2 regions of the Virgibacillus sp. 6R genome follow, and region 2 is predicted to be linked to the other one. Evidence: a T-box and tRNA genes for the amino acid it is inferred to sense, from the RefSeq annotation. Region 2 holds a T-box; the other holds one or more tRNA genes.
The links. The T-box of region 2 lies ahead of serS (serine--tRNA ligase). A T-box ahead of a tRNA ligase gene usually reads a tRNA of that ligase, here a tRNA-Ser.
Positions count from the first base shown of each region.

Region 1: it encodes a tRNA-Ser, which carries the amino acid that the T-box ahead of serS (serine--tRNA ligase) is inferred to sense. The anticodon was not compared.

Region 1 is NZ_CP017762.1:185,863-193,775, forward strand. It holds gene BKP57_RS00920 (peptidoglycan D,D-transpeptidase FtsI family protein) at 1-912, opposite strand, end outside; gene BKP57_RS00925 (MFS transporter) at 1,043-2,314, opposite strand; gene BKP57_RS00930 (superoxide dismutase) at 2,576-3,187, opposite strand; gene BKP57_RS21825 (hypothetical protein) at 3,244-3,561, shown strand; tRNA gene BKP57_RS00935 (tRNA-Phe) at 3,826-3,901, opposite strand; tRNA gene BKP57_RS00940 (tRNA-Ser) at 3,938-4,030, opposite strand; tRNA gene BKP57_RS00945 (tRNA-Ile) at 4,041-4,117, opposite strand; tRNA gene BKP57_RS00950 (tRNA-His) at 4,132-4,207, opposite strand; tRNA gene BKP57_RS00955 (tRNA-Met) at 4,227-4,300, opposite strand; tRNA gene BKP57_RS00960 (tRNA-Asn) at 4,305-4,379, opposite strand; gene BKP57_RS00965 (Na/Pi cotransporter family protein) at 4,649-6,274, opposite strand; gene BKP57_RS00970 (NfeD family protein) at 7,495-7,913, opposite strand, start outside.
Region 2 is NZ_CP017762.1:2,386,764-2,394,676, forward strand. It holds gene guaB (IMP dehydrogenase) at 54-1,523, shown strand; gene BKP57_RS10730 (serine hydrolase) at 2,197-3,528, shown strand; gene pdxS (pyridoxal 5'-phosphate synthase lyase subunit PdxS) at 3,566-4,450, shown strand; gene pdxT (pyridoxal 5'-phosphate synthase glutaminase subunit PdxT) at 4,469-5,044, shown strand; T-box leader at 5,110-5,335, shown strand; gene serS (serine--tRNA ligase) at 5,438-6,712, shown strand; gene BKP57_RS23425 (hypothetical protein) at 6,961-7,059, opposite strand; partial or broken gene BKP57_RS23430 (amphi-Trp domain-containing protein) at 7,098-7,229, opposite strand; gene BKP57_RS10755 (DMT family transporter) at 7,649-7,913, shown strand, end outside.

The sequences.
Region 1 (7,913 bases), 2.2 Mb from region 2:
TAAATCTTTTCCGCGCTGCCCTTCTACGACTGTTTTGCTGTCCACTACATCTCCTGATTTTGTCGTCGTATACTGAATTTGTTCTTTTCGTCCGCGGAGTACATCCTCATAATATTCCTCTAAGCCGCTTTTACCAACACGGTCATTTCGACTGTAGCCTCTAGTTAAATAGTATTGCTCCTTATCAGCTAATATACCTTGCTCTTGCGATGTTATCGATCCAAGTAAGCTTCTCATTGTATCATCATAAGGATACTCTCTGTTCCAGTCTGTCGTTGCATTGATGCCTGGAAGTTCAGCTAGATGTTCAGAAACCGTAGCATATTCTTCCGCTGTTACATCTTCGTTTTTAATAATTTGCGGTGTTAATGAATATGCTTTGTCTAATTCTGCTTTAATCGCAATAACTTCGAGCTCCTGTTCGGAGAACCCCGATATTTCGTCTTCCGAGATTCTATCTAAAATGGTATTGTATTGCTCTGCATTGTCTAACTTTGCAGCTTCTTTCTTTTTTAAACGCTTATCTGCCTTTTTTTTGTTTTTTAAGTACCAATATTCTTTCTTGTTTCGCTCCGTTACCTTATCGCTTTCCATAGAGATATACTTTGCCAATTTTTCTGCTAGCTCCAAGCGATCTTCTGCTTGCGTTCCCTTTGGCGGGGTGTAGGTAATAGAATAGAGCGGTTTATTATCGACAATGACTTGATGACTACTATCATACATTTTCCCTCTAGGTACGGGAACTTTTGTTGTATCTTTTACAGTCCGGTCAATTTCTTTCTGAAATTCTTCGCCATTTAAAATTTGCACAACACCCAGTTGTAATATGAGTCCCGCAAACATTAAAAAAACAATAAAAAACAATAGGTTTATCCGAAAGGGAAGCTGCGCCTTTTTCTTCTTTTTCTTCATTGTTTCTCCCCCATATGATGTCTCTCTTCTATCAAGCAATTTATATTATATCATTTTTATGTCATGTATTTCATCTATTTTTAAATTCTTAAGCAGTTAGTTCAATTACAGCTGTTTATTAAACGCGATCCTACCGATTTTTTTCGTCTGTTAGCTGTTCTTTAAGCAACACTTGGTTTTCCATCTTACTTTCCAAGTATATATGTTTTACAAACAAATAAATAAAGATATGCCCTGTGCCAAACACAGCTAATAAATACGGGATGATTAACTCAGCATCCATAAGGGAAACGGAAAGTAGAAAAACAGAAATGGAAATGACTCTTCCTATATTTACAAATAACTCACGCACGACAATATATTCCACGCGATATTCCTTTGCTTTCCAAGCTTTTCCTATGACATCATAGGTTAAAGAAACGTATGGGATCATTATGATTGGATAAGCACTTCCGATAAAGACAGCGTAAATTAACAACTGTACATAGCTAATATCAAAAATAATTAGCGCTATGGAAAAATATAATATTAGACTGCCAAATAATATTGATTTTTTTCGCATAGAAGGTTTGATTATTTTGGTCCCTATAAAATAAAACACCAGCGAGAATCCTGAAAATACTAAATTAAACATCCCTAAAGAAAACTCACTCTGGGTAATTAAAAACACCCAAATTGCAATGATAAATGCAAATATACCCTCGCGCAGCCCTTGGAAAATATGAGCATTTTGAATTCTTTTCCAATTTTTATTATGGTAACGTTCTGTTAGTACCCTGCGAAAATAGAAATTCCCTTCAGCTTTTCTTTGTTTTAGAAAAAAACTAATCACCACAGCGCAAATAAACATAAGAAAAGAAACGGAAAATATAACGGTGTAGCCAATATTTGCTTCCATTTTTGCAATGATGATGCCTGCTAATAACGGTCCAATCATTCCACTGAATGATTGCAGCACACCTAAAAATCCATTAAAAAAATCCCGTGTATCTGGTTCGGTTATTTCAAAAGTTAATACGTTAAAAGCTAGCCAGTAAAAACCATAACCGATGCCTAATAGCCCCCCTAACATGAAATTAAAGTAGGCCGCCTTTTCGCCTATTAAAAGAACATTTAAAAAAAAGAGTGAGAGGAAAATTACTCCTAGCCTCAATACAATGACACGGTCTACCTTCTTAGCTAATTTACCAGCGATAATAAAAGTGATCGGCTGAAAAATGTAAATAGCTAGATTGTAGACAGCAATCGTTATATAGTCCCCTGACTGTTTCCACAGATAAATATTTACAAATGTATTGGATAGAAACAGACCTAATGAATACAAACCGCCGATTATAAGTAAAAAGATGAAGTCCTTATTAATATTATTGTTGTCAAAATGAAAGAAGTGGCTTTTCTGCATATCTGATTCCCCTTTTTTATGTCACTACTAGTTTGAGCAATTGAGAAACAGATATACAAACAACCGCATATCGAAAACATGAAGAGAAATGGTTAACTATAATTGCTGGATAATTTTTACCCAATCAACGCCTTTCAGTTTATTAAACCTGAAGTACTGTACATATGGAGAATCAAGCTGAAACCCTCAAAACTGTTCATATTTATGTAACCAAATAAAAAGCATGTGACTTATCACATGCTTTTTACTGTTGTATCTATATTATTTTGCTTCATTATAGTTTTTAGCTACTTCGTCCCAGTTAACAACATTCCAGATCGCTGAAAGATATTCTGGACGTCTGTTTTGATATTTTAGATAATATGCGTGTTCCCAAACATCTACCCCAAAAATAGGCGTTTTACCTTCCATTAATGGAGAATCTTGGTTTGGCGTGCTCATAATCTCTAGATTTCCGTTATTAACAACTAACCAAGCCCATCCTGAACCAAAGCGTCCAGCTGCAGCACTTTCGAATTGTTCTTTGAACTTATCAAAGCTTCCAAAAGCATCCTTCATTTTAGTAGCGAGTTCTCCTGTAGGTTCTCCACCACCATTTGGGGAAAGAACTTTCCAGAAAAGACTGTGGTTAGCATGTCCACCACCATTGTTTCTTACTGCAGTACGGATATTTTCTGGCACAGCATCTAAATTGCTCATTAAATCTTTTAAAGATTTATTTTGCAGCTCTGCATGTCCTTCTAAAGCACCGTTTAATTTAGTGACATACGTATTATGGTGCTTCGTATGGTGAATGTTCATTGTCTCCTTGTCAATCGTAGGCTCTAATGCATCATAAGCATATGGTAGTTCAGGTAATTCAAATTTAGCCATTATTCCTTCCTCCTCATATCCATTTTGTAAAAAAGGATCGAATATTCACCCTTTTATTGAAAGGGTATCAAAGCTTATTAGATGTTGCAAATCATATGCATTTATTTACCAAGTTAAACGAAGCAACTTATCTCACAACCCTTAAAAAAAGGAGTGAGCTTAAATTTCTTGAAAGGGTGAAAACCCGTTTGCTAGAGGAAGGCAATGATTGCAGGATCGTATACAGTAATTCATTTTTAGCCAATATTAGAAAAACTTGGCTTGTCGCCAAGTCTTATGGCGAAAGCCTTTTGTTTTTCTTATACTATAAACAAAGAAATCTTATACTTTCCTATAGTGGAACAAAGGCGCGGGGCGCCCGTTTAGCAACGTAGCGAATGGAACGAATCAACTAAAGATTTAGGAATCATACCACTAAAAACAGGAACATGCCGACGCCTGAGCGGCAAGCCCGTTTTTAGTCGGCCTTCCTCTTTACGATGAACCGATGAGGCCTTATCGTAGGGTGCATTTCTAAAGTCGCATCGTTGCCGGGCTCATGCGCCGGACGTGACTATTCGATTATTTCATTATCCACAAGCACCTCATTTTATCGTTTCCTATACAACAAAAAAACAAGCAAATGCTTGTTACAAAAATGGTGGCTCGGGACGGAATCGAACCGCCGACACAGGGATTTTCAGTCCCTTGCTCTACCGACTGAGCTACCGAGCCTATATGTAAAGTTGTATTTCGAAAAAATCTTATGTATGGAGGAGGTAGAGGGATTCGAACCCCCGCGGGCTATTACACCCCTGTCGGTTTTCAAGACCGATCCCTTCAACCAGACTTGGGTATACCTCCAAGTAAATAATGGTGGACCCTGCAGGACTCGAACCTGCGACCGATCGGTTATGAGCCGATAGCTCTAACCAACTGAGCTAAGGGTCCAATTCGTTTATTAATGGGGCGACCGGTGGGGATCGAACCCACGTGTGCCGGAGCCACAATCCGGTGCGTTAACCACTTCGCCACGACCGCCGTACGAATTAAATAATAATGGCGGTGGAGGGGATCGAACCCACGACCTCACGGGTATGAACCGTACGCTCTCGCCAGCTGAGCTACACCGCCAATTTGGCTCCACAGGTAGGATTCGAACCTACGACCGATCGGTTAACAGCCGATTGCTCTACCACTGAGCTACTGTGGAACAGTTTTAATGTCACCTTATATTATAGCGACAAGATATAATTTACCACGTTCGACAACTTCTGTCAATCGTTTAATAAAGAAAAATTTAATTTTGTTCGATTATGTATATCATATGTCGCCATCTCTTAAAAACGACAATATTAACTATAGCATCATTTGATTGGGAATGCAATACAAAAAGACAAAATTAAAATTTTCTATTTTTTATTAAGTAACCAAAGCTCCTCTGCCTCATCCCAATTAGAGACGAGGCAGAAAAAGTAAAGGTTAATCTCCTAATACATCCTCAGCAATATTCACAGCATGATCCCCAATCCGTTCTAAATTACTAATAATATCAACAAACACAATCCCCCCGGAACCACTGCAAACTCCTTCATTCATACGGATAATATGTCGTTTACGGAAGTTCCGCTCCATCTTATCGATTTGGTCTTCTTTTTGAATAACAGCAAGTGCTTCCTCTCGATTCATATCTTCTAGAGCTTCTACTGCTTGCTGGACAGTAGAAATTGTTAATTCAAACATTTCATTTAAGTCTTCTTTTGCCTTATCTGTTAAATGTACTTTATTGGAAATTTTATAGTCGATGAGCTCAACAATATTCTCAAAATGATCCCCTATACGTTCAATATCACGAACAGAATCCAATAATGTAGAATGCTTTGCACTTTCTAATTCAGAAAGTGATTCCGTTGACAAACTTATTAAATAATTCGTAATTTTCCGATCTAAATTATTTAAAGCTCCTTCAATTTGCATCGCCATTTCAGAATGCTTCATTAAATGTGTATTTAAATACTTATTTGTTTCTTCTAAACCTTTATATGCATACTCTCCCATGCGAACAAGTTCCGATTTCGCTTGGTCTAACGCCAATGTCGGAGATTGCTGTATAAAGATAGGATCCAAATGTTTGGGCTTGTATTCTATAATCGAATCTTCGCCGGGGATCATTTTTGTTACCAACCAGGCCAATCCCCCAATAAATGGAAATTGGATAATTGTATTGGTAATATTAAAGCTTCCATGCGCAAATGCTAACGTCATTTCCGGGCTAAGCGAAAATTGGTCCTGTAGGAAAGCGACAAATATTGTAAATAAATCAAGAATAATGATAAAAACGGTAGCTCCTACAAGGTTAAAAATAACATGTGTAAATGCAGCGCGTTTTGCCGCTACAGTAGCCCCAAGAGAAGCTAATACTGCTGTAATGGTTGTACCAAGGTTATCACCAAACAGAACAGGAATAGCTGCTTTTAATTCCATTGCGCCTTCAGCAAATAGCCCTTGTAAAATACCAATCGTTGCACTAGAACTTTGCACAATTAATGTAAAAACCGTACCGATAACAACCCCAAGAATCGGAGTATCACTCATGCTAACCGTTAATTCTTGGAATGCTTCCAAACTTCGTAATGGTTTCATTCCGTTACTCATTAGCTCTAAACCAAAGAATAATGCACCAAATCCAAATACAGCTTGTCCAATCGCATTTGCTTTTTTATTTTTAAAGAAAAACAACAGAAAACAACCGACTGCGATAATTGGTAATGCATATGCTCCAATATCAATTCCAATAATAAAAGCTGTAATAGTTGTACCTATATTCGCTCCCATAATTACACCAATTGCCTGTCTTAATGTCATAAAGCCAGCATTGACAAGTCCTACAGTTAAAACCGTTGTACCCGAACTACTTTGAATTAAAATGGTAACAATGACTCCAGCGAGCACACCCATAAACGGATTGCTTGTAAATCTATCCAAAATATCTCGTAATCGATCGCCGGCTGACTTTTGAAGGCCTTCTCCCATATATTTAATACCAAGAAGGAAAATACCTAGCCCACCGATGAATTCAAAAATCAGTTTCTGAATATCAATTTCCAAAATTCATACCTACCCTTCATCATGTTGAATCTTGTCGCACCATACCAATATTAAGTATATATAAACTTTTTGTAAAGTAGTTATAAATATTTTTAACACTAAATTTACAATTGGGGTTTTTATTCTTTTTACGTACTTAGAATATAACCGTACACAAAAAAATTTCGCTTATGAAAAACGATGTAAAGTGAATCTTCAATCAGTGGGGGTTTTCATTCACCCCCATTGATTGTTAAATACCGTAATGGTATGACCTAAAGGCTTTTTACGAAATAGGGTATTTAGGTACTGTTATCTCCCACTTAGACTTGTTGCAGTACAGATTATCAATGTCCATTTCAAAATGTACATTTTTGCTTGTCTAAGCATGTACACTTTTGCTTAAAGTGTGCTTCCCTATACATGTGCATGAATAATTACCACTTGACATGGAGACCTCTACTCGCATGATTCGGCAGCCAAAAGCCAGCTATTACAAGGGCTGGCTGACCGAACAAGGCTATCATGCTCGCCCATCCAAGTAAAGTTATAATATACACTGGGGATCAAAAATCTACACGGTTAAACGAGCATTTTTGTACGTACTTAAATTAGCATTTATATACAGATATTATCCAACTCCATGAAGTGGGAATCTTACAGCACCTTATATACGGGATAAAGAATCAGGTGTCTTATTTAAAACACCATCCATTTTCCCGGTCTACCTAGTTATAAATTCCAATATACTTGACTGATGAGCGTTTCACTTTAACATGAAGTCTGATTTTAAATACAAAAAGGAGGGCTGTCATTGGTGCCATTATAATATTTTGCGTTATTAAGCAAGCTGCTATACCTCCTGTTTTCCATTGCGACAAAACATAACCTCTATTTAAAAGACAACTATTATCGTTTTAAAGCAAAAGGATTTTAAACGCAAAAAAAGAGCACCCACTGGTGTTCTTTTTTACAAAATAAGAAAGCATAAAATTAGGTGCTTGGGATAACGAAATAACCGACTAGTCACGTCCGGCGCAAGCGCCCAGCAACGATGCGACTTTAGAAATGAGCCTACGATAAGGCCTCATCGGCTCGTCACTAAGAGGAAGGCCGACTAAAAACGGGCTTGCCGCCCAGACGTCGGCATCCCCCTGTTTTAGTGGCATGATTCCTAAATCTTTAGTTGATTCGTTCCATTCACTACGTTGGTAAACGGGCGCCCCGCGCCTTTGTTCGTGTTACTCCATTTTTTCTACTAAGATTCGAGTTCCATCTACTTGAACAACTCTAATCTTTGTGCCTTTTTCAATCCATTGCCCGTTTGATATGGCGCTATAATCTTTTCGATGAATCCGAATGGTACCAACTGGTCTCAGATCCGTTAATGTAATCCCTTCTTCACCAACTAGCTTCTCATAGGTTTCATTCATGGAATTATAACCAGCCTCCTTCGTTAGCTGATCTTTTAGTGTAATTTTATTCCACATTTCTCTGCGCTTAAATACCTTTAAAAATAATAGTGAAGCTCCACCGCCTAAGAGAACCCCTAACACAGCATATAATCCAGATGTTAAGCTTGGTGCAGGAAGTGCAACAGCAGTTAGCATACTTGCTAAACCGATCGTCGCCAGCGTTCCGTCATTTATTAATTTTCCAT
Region 2 (7,913 bases):
GTTATGCACAGGAAACAGGTTACAATTTTAAATCTAAAAAAGGAGGATAACGGATGCGTGAAGATAAGTTTGCTAAAGAAGGTATAACATTTGATGATGTGTTATTGGTGCCTGCCAAGTCCGAAGTATTACCAAAGGATGTGGACGTAAGCACAAAACTAACGGATAAAATCAAATTGCACACACCACTAATGAGCGCAGGAATGGACACGGTGACAGAGGCAAGCTTAGCCATTGCGATGGCTCGTCAAGGCGGTATCGGGATCATTCATAAAAATATGTCCATTGAAGAACAGGCTGAACAGGTGGATCGCGTGAAACGTTCTGAAAGCGGCGTTATTACAAATCCATTCTTTTTGACCCCAGAACATCAAGTATATGACGCAGAACATCTGATGGGGAAATTTCGCATCTCTGGAGTGCCAATTGTAAATAATGTTGAAGAACAGAAGTTGGTAGGTATTTTAACGAATCGTGATCTCCGTTTTATCCAAGATTATTCAATAGCTATTTCCGATGTTATGACAAGTGAACAGCTTGTGACTGCTCCAGTTGGTACCACTTTAGAGGAAGCGGAAAAAATTCTGCAACAATATAAGATTGAAAAGCTTCCACTAGTAGATGGTAACGGCATATTAAAAGGCCTTATTACTATTAAAGATATTGAAAAAGTAATTGAATTTCCTAATGCTGCAAAGGATGTACAAGGAAGGTTATTAGCAGGAGCTGCAGTAGGTGTTACTGGAGACGCAATGAAACGGATTGAAAAGCTTGTTGAAGCAGGTGTAGACGTAATTGTGATTGACACCGCCCATGGGCATTCTAGTGGGGTGATTGAACAAGTGAAAGCAGTAAGAAAAATGTATCCAGATTTGGATATTATTGCTGGAAATGTGGCAACAGCGGCAGCAACAGAAGCCTTAATTGAAGCTGGAGCATCCATTATTAAAGTAGGAATTGGTCCAGGGTCGATTTGTACGACAAGAGTTGTAGCAGGTGTCGGTGTTCCACAAATTACTGCCGTTTATGATTGTGCAAAAGCTGCAGCAGCATATGGTGTACCTGTTATTGCAGATGGAGGCATTAAATACTCAGGTGACATTGTAAAAGCTTTAGCAGCAGGAGCACATGCTGTTATGCTTGGAAGTATGTTTGCAGGGGTTACCGAAAGCCCTGGAGAAACAGAAATTTTCCAGGGTAGACAATACAAGGTCTATCGTGGAATGGGATCTGTAGGTGCGATGAAAGCAGGCTCTAAGGATCGTTATTTCCAAGAGGATTCAGAAGTTAAAAAGCTCGTCCCTGAGGGAATTGAGGGTCGAGTAGCTTATAAAGGACCGTTAGCAGATACCATCCATCAATTAGTCGGTGGTCTTCGTTCTGGAATGGGGTATTGCGGTACGCCGACTATTGAAAAATTACGCCAGGATGCACAATTTGTTCGAATTACAAATGCCGGTTTAAGGGAAAGTCATCCACATGATGTACACATTACCAAAGAAGCACCAAATTATATTGTATAAGTGCGTGTGCAAAAACGAGGTAAAAAATATCAAGTTCGGCTAAGGTCTCAAGCGTCCATGAAACAGAAAAACACTTTTTCTGTGTGCGGTGTATTGCTGTTATAGCTTTTCGTATCCTGTTCAGGCGCCTATACTAACCCATCTTGTGCACCTTGAGTTCACGGCGGTGAAGTTTCGAGTAGTGCGCTTGTACAATGATGTATTGATTTCTATAATTGCACAAGACGTGGTCGATTTTAGTAGAATACAGCAGATACATGAGCACTAGTATAGGTATCCTTGAAAACCCATTCTCATGCAGGAAAAGGGGTAATCTATTTCCAAGGAACGGAAAAACAAGCCAACTAGAAACGTTGATGTGCCATTGTTCGTACATTTTTTGAACAATCTGTATGAAGATAGCAACAAAAAAATAGATGTGGGATACATCCCCATCTATTTTTTTATCTTTTAATGTGGTAAAATATCTAAGTGCACGAAAAAATGTGTACGCTATTCTTCGTGTGTTTGTTCAAAAAAGAAAGACCGATATGTTGGGTAAAGGATCTAGCAAGGTTACTGTTGATAGTAGAATCGCTGTACATAACTAATACTGTCAACGATATCGGCAGCAAACTTTTTGGACAGCCACTTATAGAAAAAAAGGTTAAACTACAGTTGGGGGTACAAGAAATTGAAACATGTTATTCAAAAGAGTTTCTTCATTTTTCTGGCAGTTGTTGTAATGGCGTTTTCCATAGCAGTACAGCCATTATCAATCCAAGCTGCAGAAGTAGATCTTGAAGCAGAATCTGCTATCTTGGTAGATGCAAATACAGGGAAAATTCTATTTGCTAAAAATGCAGATAAATTGTTTCCTCCAGCTAGTATGACCAAAATGATGACAGAGTATTTAGTATGGGAAGCTGTTGAAAAAGGTCAAATCAGCTGGGATACAACAACACAAATTAGCGACTACCCATACAGCATTTCGGCAGATTCAAATTTCTCCGGAATTGGATTAAAGCAAGCGAAGGAGTATAAAGTAAAAGATCTCTATCATGCTATGGCGATTTACTCGGATAATGCAGCTTCCATTGCTCTTGCTGAGCTTATTGCAGGTTCAGAAGGAGAATTCGTCAAATTAATGAATAAAAAGGGCGAAGAGATGGGACTCAAGGATTTTGAATTTGTCAATTCAACTGGAATTGAAAATAAATCGTTAGGAGACAATCATCCAAAAGGGACAGACCCAAATGGTGTAAATTACCTTTCTGCAAAATCCGCTGCTTTACTAGCCTACCATCTTATTCATGATTATCCAAAGGCGTTGGAAATTTCAAGCAAGCCGACTGTGGAATTTGATGGACAGGAGCTTCGTAATATAAATTGGATGCTGCCGCATGACAAGGCTAATTTTAAGAAGTTCTATTACGAAGGCGTAGATGGTTTAAAAACAGGTTATACAGATTTAGCAGGGTATACTTTTACAGGAACTGCCAAAAAGGGAGATCGTCGCTTAATATCTGTTGTGATGAAAACAGAAAGTGAACCAAAGCGCTTTGAACAAACTGCTAGATTATTAGATTATGGTTTTCAAAAATTTGAAGACACGGAAATTTTCCCTGCTGGATATCAACTGGAAGATAAAGCCACTCTTCCAGTAGCAAAAGGAAAAAAAGATGATGTGCGTATATCAATCGCAGAATCTGTAACTTTACCGATTAAACCAGATGAGAAAGATTCATATGAAATAGAATATACGATTGATAAAGACAAATTGAATAAAGATGGTGAATTAACCGCTCCTGTTAAAAAAGGTGAAAAAATCGGCACGGCGCAAATTACTTATAAAGGTGAAAATGACTATGGATATATCACCAAAGATAGTAATAGCACAGTAGATATCGTAACCGATAGCGCTGTAGAGAAATCCAATTGGTTTATGTTAACAATGAGTGCAATAGGTGATTTCTTTGCTGATCTATTCCATACAGTGGTAGACTGGATTAAAGGTTTATTCTAAGAACACGCGATGAGAATAAGATTAGGGGGAGATAGCTTTGTCAAATATAGGAACAGATCGTGTAAAACGCGGCATGGCAGAAATGCAAAAGGGCGGCGTCATTATGGATGTTGTCAATGCAGAGCAGGCAAAAATTGCTGAGGAAGCAGGAGCAGTAGCCGTTATGGCGCTTGAACGTGTGCCTTCCGATATTCGGGCAGCCGGTGGGGTCGCTCGAATGGCAGATCCGACTATTACAGAGGAAGTACTTGGAGCAGTATCCATTCCAGTAATGGCAAAGGCACGGATTGGGCACATTACGGAAGCTCGCGTGCTAGAAGCAATGGGTGTGGACTATATTGATGAAAGTGAAGTCTTAACCCCTGCTGATGATATTTATCATATTAATAAATCAGATTTTACAGTTCCGTTTGTTTGTGGATGCCGAAATCTTGGTGAAGCTGCCCGTCGTATAGGAGAAGGCGCTTCTATGCTAAGAACTAAGGGAGAACCTGGTACTGGGAACATTGTAGAAGCTGTACGCCATATGCGTCAGGTACAATCGGAAATTCGTATGTTGACAGCAATGTCTCGTGATGAGGTCATGACATATGCAAAGGAAATCGGTGCGCCATTTGAATTATTGCTCGAGATTCGTGAAGAAGGCCGACTACCTGTTGTTAACTTTGCAGCAGGAGGTATTGCTACTCCCAGTGATGCAGCACTTATGATGGAATTAGGAGCTGATGGTGTATTCGTAGGCTCTGGTATATTTAAATCAGCAAACCCAGCTAAATTTGCAAAAGCCATTGTTGAAGCAACAACACATTATCAAGATTATAAATTAATCGCAGAATTATCCAAAGATCTTGGAGAGGCGATGAAGGGTCTTGATATGGGAACGATTGAGGCTCATGATCGGATGCAAGATCGCAGCGAGTAAGAAAGAAGGAATTTTCTTATGACAACGATTGGTGTACTGGCATTGCAAGGAGCAGTTCGCGAGCATATTCGATCTATTCGAGCATGTGATGCTCAGGCAATAGAGATAAAAAGAAAAGAACAGTTAGCGGAAATAGATGGTTTAATTTTGCCAGGTGGTGAAAGCACGACCATTAGACGGTTAATGGATAGCTATGGTTTTTTCACGGCCATTCAAGATTTTGCACGTCAAGGTAAACCAATCTTTGGCACATGTGCTGGAATGATTATCATGGCCAAATTGATTCAGGGACAAGCAAAAGCGCATCTTGGTCTCATTGATATGACAGTTGCCCGGAATGCATTTGGACGTCAAGTGGCAAGTTTTGAGGCAGAAATCAACGTGGCTGGTATTGCGGACGACTTCCGTGCAGTGTTTATTCGTGCTCCATATGTGGTGGAAGTAGGGGACGACGTGGAAATTCTTGCTGCGTATAAAGAACATATTGTCGCTGTTCGTCAAGGACCATTTATAGCTACAGCCTTTCACCCAGAATTAACGGATGACCATCGGTTAATTTCCTATTTTATGGATATGGTAGCTCAAGCCAAATAATAATTTGTTTATGCCGGTTGCGTACGTATAAAAAATCAGCTATGATAGAAGATAATAAGAAGACATAAACAGTATTGACAGGAAATAGTAGTAGTTTGTTTTTCAGTAGAGAGTCGGTGGTTGGTGGAAATCGATGTAAAACAGCTATGAATCCATCCTTGAACTGGTTTATCGAACACTTTGATAGAGTAAATAAACCCGGTTACGTGCCGTTATCACGATAAGCTGGAAGAGTGCAGTGATGTGTTCTTCAATCAGGGTGGCAACGCGGGTAAAGCTCTCGTCCCTAATCTAATGGGACGGGAGTTTTTTGTGTTGGTAAGCTACGTATCACGTTTATAAACGTAATATAAAGAAAAATTCATTTTTAATTCATATAAGGAGGCAGTAAATATGCTGGATATGAAATTTTTACGTCATCATTTTCAAGAAGTAAAGCAAAAGTTACAACATCGTGGTGAGGATTTATCAGAACTGGATCACTTTGGTGAATTGGATGAAAAACGTCGTCAGCTGATTTCAGAAACAGAACAATTAAAGGCAAAGCGAAACGAAGTATCGAAGCAGATTTCTGTGTTGAAGCGAGAGAAGAAAGACGCAGAGCCAGCCATTAAGGAAATGCGTGAAGTAGGCGATAAAATTGCTGTTTTAGATAGTGAATTAAAACAAATTAATGAACAGCTGGAGCAAATCATGCTATCCATCCCTAATATTCCTCATGAAAGTGTCCCAGTTGGGGAAGATGAAGAGGATAATATAGAGGTTCGAACTTGGGGAGAGAAGGCGGCATTTACCTATGAGCCAAAGCCTCATTGGGATATAGCAACAGATTTGGATATTGTTGATTTTGAACGGGCAGGAAAAGTAACTGGAAGCCGGTTCGTATTTTATAAGGGACTTGGTGCAAGGTTAGAGCGTGCATTATGGAATCTGATGATGGATGTACATGTCGATGAACATGGCTATGAAGAAATGCTACCTCCACAAATTGTGAACCGTACTAGTATGACAGGAACAGGGCAACTACCTAAATTTGCTGAAGATGCATTTAAGCTAGAAGAATGGGATTATTATTTAGCTCCGACTGCAGAAGTACCAGTAACGAATTATTATCGTGATGATATTTTAAAGGTAGATGATTTACCGAAAAAATTCGCTGCCTTTAGTAGCTGCTTTCGTTCTGAGGCAGGATCTGCGGGAAGAGATACAAGAGGTCTTATCCGTCAGCATCAATTTAATAAAGTCGAGCTTGTCCATTTTGTAAAACCTGAAGAATCGTATGAAACATTAGAAAAGTTAACGAATCACGCAGAGAAGATATTACAATTATTAGAGCTTCCATATCGTGTGATGAGTATGTGTACAGGGGATTTAGGTTTCACAGCAGCCAAGAAATATGATATTGAAGTCTGGATTCCGAGTCAGCATACGTATCGTGAGATTTCTTCTTGCTCTAATTTTGAAGACTTCCAGGCAAGACGTGCCAATATTCGTTTCCGTAGAGAACCAAAAGCAAAACCGGAATTTGTCCATACGTTAAATGGATCTGGTTTAGCCGTTGGCCGTACAGTTGCCGCTATTTTAGAAAATTATCAGCAAGAGGATGGAACGATTGTTATTCCAACTGCATTACATCCTTATATGGGTGGGAAAGAAGTCATTCAATAAGCGAAGTCAACCATTATCCATATGGTTTGTCGAATCTTTTGTGTGTCAACCAAATGATAAGTAGAAGAGAAAAGTCGCAACTCATTTCATAAACGACAGGTGCAAAAACAGCTAAAGCACCTTATTTCAACAAGGGAAACAAAAAGCTTGAAAGATAACAGCAAATATCCGCGGATGCAAAAAGTTTAGGCTTAATCAGCGTTTCATCCGCGGATAAAGTTATTTTGATTGCATAACGACTACGAACATTATTCTATTTTTAATGGGGCTTTTTCTGCTCCTTCATGCCATTCCAGTTCAAATTCAAATTCATATTTTCCATTTCTTTCTTCGAGTTCGATTTCCACTGTGACAGATTCTGCTGGCTGTACGATTTGTACTGTTCACCTTGGTGAAGCGTAAAAGAACCTTCTTCTTTTAATTTTGTCGCAATGGTTTGGAGCATCACTGCTGCCTGGTCTCTTTCCATTTTTTTCTTATACTTCACCAGCACGTTCGTTCTGTTTCTATTAGCCATGACGACACCCCCTCCTTTTTGCTTTATATATAGTATTCTTCTACAAAAAAGTGCAAAACCCTCTTAAATTCGAGTTTTTATAGAGATTGTTCAAAAAGTAGGCTCTATACTAAAATAGTACATTACTGCGTCGTTTACCGGTACTCTTTTGAAAACTTAACATATTCCAACTCTTAATTACGTTGAAAGTTATAGCTTTATTTATTCTAACAATCATAGTTTATAGTAATAGACTTAACTTTTATTTAGAATGCGTTTTGAAACAGCCTTTCGTCGATTTCGATATTTTGTGCCCATAGTAGTCATTCGGCGATAATAATACCTTCTTTTTATCAAACATTGAACCAGTTATCCGCCCCTATTAAGGATGTTTTTCTTCCTGTGGTAAAATATACGTGAAGGAGGATGAGTATTATCAAATGGCATGGTTATATGTTCTCTTCGCTGCTATTGTTGAAGTGTTTTGGGTGATTGGTTTAAGATATTCGCAAACATTTTGGGAATGGATTGGTACGATCATAATGATTATTTTCAGCTTCTACTTTGTGATTAAAGCATGCGAAAAATTACCTTCTGGCACTGTCTATGCTGTTTTTACAGGTTCTGGAGCTGCTGCTATTGTATTGATTGACTTTATTGTTTTTGGAGCAGATTTTTCGATTACAAAACTAATTTTTATCGGCT